DNA from 2 places in the Serratia sp. 25CWL12 genome. Region 2 is predicted to be linked to the other one. Evidence: predicted binding sites of a transcription regulator. Region 2 holds the regulator's gene; the other holds the start of a gene.
The links. The regulator Fur, encoded in region 2, represses iron uptake genes when iron is present. The targets are predictions, from matches to a motif close to ATAATAATGAGAACNACTATCAA.
Positions count from the first base shown of each region.

Region 1: the regulator Fur is predicted to act here: its motif matches at 1,569-1,591, upstream of ACX9GV_RS05390 (Nramp family divalent metal transporter).

Region 1 covers NZ_CM147698.1:1,239,507-1,242,930, reverse strand. Annotated here, with positions in the region: gene ACX9GV_RS05395 (aspartate/glutamate racemase family protein) at 1-161, opposite strand, end outside; gene ACX9GV_RS05390 (Nramp family divalent metal transporter) at 289-1,527, opposite strand; tRNA gene ACX9GV_RS05385 (tRNA-Ala) at 1,927-2,002, opposite strand; tRNA gene ACX9GV_RS05380 (tRNA-Ala) at 2,061-2,136, opposite strand; gene gltX (glutamate--tRNA ligase) at 2,339-3,424, opposite strand, start outside.
Region 2 covers NZ_CM147698.1:2,876,921-2,880,344, forward strand. Annotated here, with positions in the region: gene ybfE (LexA regulated protein) at 205-492, shown strand; gene fldA (flavodoxin FldA) at 663-1,202, shown strand; gene fur (ferric iron uptake transcriptional regulator) at 1,566-2,012, shown strand; gene glnS (glutamine--tRNA ligase) at 2,155-3,424, opposite strand, start outside.

The DNA of each region.
Region 1 (3,424 bases), 1.6 Mb from region 2:
TGATGTTGCAACCGCTCCACTTCGTGAAAATCCACGCTATAAAGCACAATTTTTGCCGAATGGAGACCGCCAAGCTGAGTTTTTACCTGCTCATTAATCATGCGATAATACGGTATGGTGGATTCCCAGCTCATTCCACCTAATAAGCCCAGTACCTTCATTTTTCTCTTCTCACTGTTATTAACCCCATCAACCAAACATTACTCGAGAACGAGCAATCTGACGACATCATTATGTTAAGTGAGAATATTGGTCATCACTGAGGAAAAGCATGGTTGTAACGATGGTCTAAAAAAGACTACTCACCAGTAAGTAACCATTCAACCCCACCACCACCACCACGATGGAAATACCGATGTATTGGATGGTGCGGCTGTTAACCATCTCCCCCATCAGTTGGCGATTACCGGTAAACACCAGCAACGGTACCAGCGCCAGAGCAATCCCAAAGCTCAGTAGGACCTGGCTGAGTACCAGTACCCGTGTTGCGTCCATCCCCAGCATAATGACAATAAACGATGGCAACATGGTAACCACACGTCGTACCCATAGGGGAATGTAAAAACGAATAAACCCTTGCATCACCACCTGCCCCGCCAGTGTTCCCACCACGGTGGAGGAGAGACCCGCAGCCAGCAAGCTCAAGCCAAAAATGGTTGCCGCTGCGTTGCCCAGCAACGGTTGTAATGTCAGATAGGCTTGATCAAGATCGACAATGCCAGTGTGACCATTAAAGTGAAATGCCGCAGCAGCGGTCGCCATCATCGCCAGGTTAACAAAACCGGCAATGGTCATGGCGATAGCGACGTCCACTTTGGTTGCTGCATAACGCTCAGCTTTAGAGTCTTTACCGGCGTTCTGCGTCAATGACGAATGCAGATAGATCACATGAGGCATGATAGTCGCCCCCAGCACCCCGGCAGCCAGAAACACGGCATCGCTATTGGGTAAATCCGGTATCGCCATGCCCTTCAATACCCCACTCAATTGGGGCTGAGAAAAGGCCAATTCGACAATGTAAGCCGCAGCCACAAACAGCAGCAGGCCACCAATAACCAGTTCCAGTGGCTTTTGATCGCGTCTTTGCAACATCAGGATCAGGAACGTGGCAATAGCGGTCAGGACGGTCCCCTGTAGCAACGAGACCCCCAATAGCATTTTAAAACCGATGGCCGCACCGATAAACTCGGCCAGATCAGTGGCCATAGCGATAATTTCTGCTTGTACCCAATAGGCCCAAACTACCGGACGAGGGAAACGATCACGAATATGTTCAGCCAGGTTTTTATTGGTCGCAATGCCGAGCTTGGCGGAAAGCAACTGGATCAACATCGCCATGACATTGGCCCATACCACTACCCACAGCAAGGTATAGCCAAAAGAAGCACCGGACTGAATATTAGTGGCGAAGTTACCGGGGTCAATGTAGCCAATAGCCGCAATAAACGCAGGCCCCATCAGAGAAAGTTTGATCTTTCTCGACCTGCGGATCGATGTTGTTTCATTCACTGTGCGACTGTTCAGCATTGTCTGAACCCCTTGTTAATGATTCCCTGCCATATACTTTTGCACTAATGATAATAATTATCAAACGCATTTATCGTGATAATACTTATCGCTGCGATAACCAATAAGCCAAACCTTATTCATGGATCGCGCTAAACCTTGCTGTTTTACTGACTGAGTATGGCAACACCCGGCTAAAAATACACACATAAGTAACATTAGTCGTTACATTTAAACCAATAATTAACATTTTATTGCTGGCGCGACTTTAGTCAGCATTCTGTCTACTGGCATCGCCGGCCTGGTATTAGGTTGTTAACATAGGAAAATGCCCGGTTAAACTCACCGGGTATTCTTCATATTGGAAAGTAGAATGCGCTAAAAGCAAAAAGCCGACTTAAAGTCGGCTTTTTAGAATGATGGTGGAGCTAGACGGGATCGAACCGTCGACCTCTTGCATGCCATGCAAGCGCTCTCCCAGCTGAGCTATAACCCCACAAAGTGCTACGCATTAACCGGCGTTACGGTGTTCACCGACTCTTTATAAAAGAGTTTGGTGGAGCTAGACGGGATCGAACCGTCGACCTCTTGCATGCCATGCAAGCGCTCTCCCAGCTGAGCTATAGCCCCAATCCACAATAACAAAATTCAGTGAACGGGGCGCATAATATGAAACCCCTGAAACAGTGTCAACGGCTAAATTGAATTACTCGATCAAGCGCTGAAAAAGCCACCACGTCAACACCATTAATGCGAAAAAATCACCTTACCCGCTCAACAGCATAAAGCTCAGCCGATCACTTCTCTGGGCTTTATCTGTTGCTGGTCTGACTTAAGCTTGGGCTTCACGCTGCGCAATATACGCCAACGCCTGGTCAATACGCTTAAGCGACCGTGCCTGGCCGATAGCATGCACGGTAACATCCATACCTGGCGACTGACTGACACCCGTAACGGCAACGCGCAATGGCATCCCGACCTTACCCATGCCTAACCCCAGTTCATCTGCGCTTCCCTGAATCGCATCATGTACATTTTCTGGTGTCCAGGTCGTGATCGCCGCCAGTTTGGCACGTACCACCTCTAAAGGTTGCCGAGCTACCGGGCGCAAATGCTTCTTGGCAGCATCCGCATCAAACTCACTAAAATCTTGATAGAAGTAATGGCAAGACTCCGCCATCTCCTTCAACGTTTTGCAACGTTCTCCCAGCAACTTAACGATATCTTTAAGTTCTGGGCCATTGCGGGTCTCAATCCCTTGCTGCTCAATATGCCATGCCAGATAGACCGCCACCTCTTCTGCTGGTAGGTGGTTAATATAGTGATGGTTTAGCCACTGTAGCTTCTCGGTGTTGAAAGCACTGGCCGATTTATTAATCGCGTCCAGTGTGAACAGTTGCTTCATTTCGTCAATCGAGAAGATCTCCTGATCACCGTGTGACCAGCCCAAACGCACCAGATAGTTCAGCAGTGCCTGCGGCAGATAGCCATCATCACGGTACTGCATCACGCTCACTGCACCATGGCGTTTAGACAATTTCTTGCCATCATCCCCCAGGATCATCGACACATGGGCATATTCCGGTACTGGCGCGCCCAGTGCTTTCAGGATATTAATCTGGCGCGGGGTATTATTGATATGGTCTTCACCACGGATCACATGGGTAATTTCCATATCCCAGTCGTCGATCACCACACAGAAGTTATAGGTTGGTGCGCCATCGGTACGGCGGATAATCAGATCATCCAATTCCTGATTACTAAACTCTATAGGACCGCGGATTTTATCGTCAAAAATGACCGAGCCTTGTTGCGGATTGCGAAAACGCACCACATAAGGTTCATCAGCAGTATGGCTACACTCACTATCACGGCAACGGCCGTCATAACGTGGTTTTTCGCCATCGGTCATTTGCTG
Region 2 (3,424 bases):
CGATGACGATATCTCTTCAGCCCAATGAACTAGGCTGTTGCAAGCCAAGTTAAGCATTGTCGTCATTCCCCCTGCTAGGGTAAGATGGCGCGCTATCCTAGGTATAATTCAATTTGTTGAATAAACCAGGGTATTGGTGTTAACCAAACCGTCTGGAAGCGTGAAAACGTTTTTTGATACCAACTCCTTTGCAGTAAAGCAATAATGGCAAAAGAATATACGGACCGTACAACGCTAGATCTGTTTGCAGATGAACGCCGCCCGGGACGCCCGAAAACCAACCCGCTTTCCCGTGATGAACAGCTTAAGATCAATAAGCGCAATCAACTACGGCGTGACAAAGTACGGGGATTACGGCGTGTAGAACTGAAAATCAACGCCGAGGCCGTGGATGCGTTGAATAAACTGGCGGATCTGCGCAATATCAGCCGCAGTGAGTTAATTGAACAAATGCTGTTAACACAACTGGCAGAAGAACAGCCTGAAGCATGAACGGTGATGCCAGTACCCCTATAGCCCAGAGCATCACATAAATGTGATATAACCGCAGGGTAAATCTCTGGCATGATAGGGGTCTATTTACGGGTGGAGACGATGCCTCAGGTAAATCTCACACCACATTTAAGCAACACAACAAATTGAATTAAAAGGTTATTCGCAATATGGCTCATGTAGGTATTTTCTTTGGCAGCGATACTGGCAATACCGAAAACATTGCCAAGATGATCCAGAAGACCCTCCATCAAAAATACGGTAACGATGTTACAGAACTTCACGACATCGCCAAAAGCAGCAAAGAAGATCTGGCCGCATTTGATATTCTGCTGTTCGGGATCCCCACTTGGTATTACGGCGAAGCGCAATGTGACTGGGATGATTTCTTTCCCACACTGGAAGAGGTTGACTTCAACGGTAAGTTGGTGGCGCTATTCGGCTGCGGTGATCAAGAAGACTATGCAGAGTATTTCTGCGATGCGATGGGAACACTGCGCGATATCATTGAACCACGCGGTGCAGTGATTGTCGGTAACTGGCCAACCAAGGGTTACCATTTCGAAGCCTCTAAGGGGTTAGCAGACGACAACCACTTTATTGGTCTAGCCATCGATGAAGATCGTCAACCTGAATTAACCAACGAGCGCGTAGCAGCTTGGGTCCAACAGATCTGTGAAGAACTCAGCCTGGCGGAGATCATCGGTTAAGCCTGGATTGCACCAAACCGGTTCTACAATAACAGGTTCAACAATTGATACGTTGACCGCACCAAGAGGCTCTACAGGGCCTCTTGGCGTAAGATGACCGCTGCGATAAAGCCAAAAACCACCACTTTGTCGGTTAAATCAACCAAGTCACGTGCAGAGGCCTAGGTGAGCCATACCTTGGTGAACAACTAGGCCTTTGTGAACAAGCAGACCTTTGTGAACAACCAGCGGTTCCTATTTACGTCAACCGGTTCTATAATGAGACGCAATTACGTCTTTGCGCCAGCCCGGCATCATAAGCGGGAACTGCTCAGCATTGATTAGTACCGTGTTTGATTAGCATAATAACAGGACTGAACCCGCATGACTGATAACAATAGCGCATTGAAAAAAGCCGGCTTAAAAGTCACGCTTCCACGACTTAAAATCCTTGAAATACTGCAGGATCCAAAATGTCATCACGTCAGTGCTGAAGACCTGTACAAAAAACTGATCGACCTCGGGGAAGAGATTGGTCTGGCTACGGTTTATCGGGTACTCAATCAGTTTGATGATGCCGGTATTGTCACCCGTCACAGCTTTGAAGGTGGCAAGTCAGTCTTCGAATTAACCCAGCAACATCATCACGACCACCTAATTTGCCTGGATTGCGGCAAAGTGATCGAGTTTAGTGACGAGTCCATTGAGGCACGCCAACGGGATATCGCCAAACGGTATAATATTAAACTCACCAACCACAGTTTATACCTGTATGGTCATTGTGAAACCGGTGATTGCCGTAACAACGAAGCACTGCACAGCGAGAAATAACCAAGCTCTATCAGGTTGTTCCCAATAAGCAAGCAGCGATGCTGTTTGCTGTTCCATTTAAGATGCCCTTTAAACCGCAAGCCTATTGACTGAATGACAGCGCAGCCCATAAGGGACCGCGCTGTTACCCGTTTCAGCCGGATTATATATCCATCTTGGCCCAGGTATCACGCAAACCCACCGTCCGGTTAAATACCAGATGATCCGCTGAGGAATAGCGGCTATCAGCACAGAAATAACCTTCACGTTCAAACTGATAGGCGTTTTCTGGCTCGGCAGTGCACAGACTGGCTTCAACAAAACCTGGCTTGATCACCAGTGACTGCGAATTAATGGTAGAGAGGAAATCCTCTGCCGCCCCCGGGTTAGCCACACTGAACAAGCGATCATACAGGCGAATTTCTGCGGGTATGGCATGGGCTACAGAAACCCAATGAATCACCCCTTTCACCTTGCGGCCATCAGCAGGATCTTTACCCAGGGTTTGCGGGTCGTAGGTACAAAAAATGGTGGTGATCTCACCCGCAGCATCTTTCTCTATACGCTCCGCTTTGATGACATAGGCGTTACGCAGGCGAACCTCTTTCCCCAGTACCAGGCGCTTATACTGCTTATTGGCTTCCTCACGGAAGTCAGCGCGATCAATATAAACTTCACGGCTGAACGGCACTTCCCGTGAGCCCATTTCCGGTTTGTTCGGATGGTTAGGTACGGTCAGCGTCTCCACAGCATCCGACATGTTTTCAATCACCACTTTGACCGGATCCAGCACGGCCATGGCGCGCGGCGCATGTTCATTGAGGTCTTCACGGATACAGGACTCCAGTGCTGCCATCTCAACGTTATTATCCTGCTTGGTTACGCCAATACGCAGGCAAAACTCGCGAATAGAAGCGGCGGTGTAACCACGACGGCGCAACCCGGAAATAGTCGGCATGCGAGGATCATCCCAACCTTCCACCACTTTCTCTGATACCAGTTGGCTCAGTTTGCGCTTGGACATAATGGCGTACTCAAGATTGAGCCGCGAGAACTCATACTGACGCGGATGGCATGGGATAGAAATATTATCCAGCACCCAGTCGTACAACCGGCGGTTATCCTGGAACTCCAGTGTACACAGCGAATGCGTGATCTCCTCCAGTGCATCGGAAATGCAGTGGGTGAAATCGTACATCGGATAGATACACCACTTGTTCGCGGTCTGGTGGTGATGGGCAAATTTGATACGGTAAATGACCGGATCGCGCATCACGATAAATGGCGATGCCATATCGATTTTCGCGCGCAAACAGGCTTTACCCTCGGCAAACTCGCCATTGCGCATTTTTTCAAATAGCGCCAGGTTCTCGGCAACCGAACGGTTGCGATAGGGGCTGTCTTTACCCGGTGCGGTCAAGGTACCGCGATAT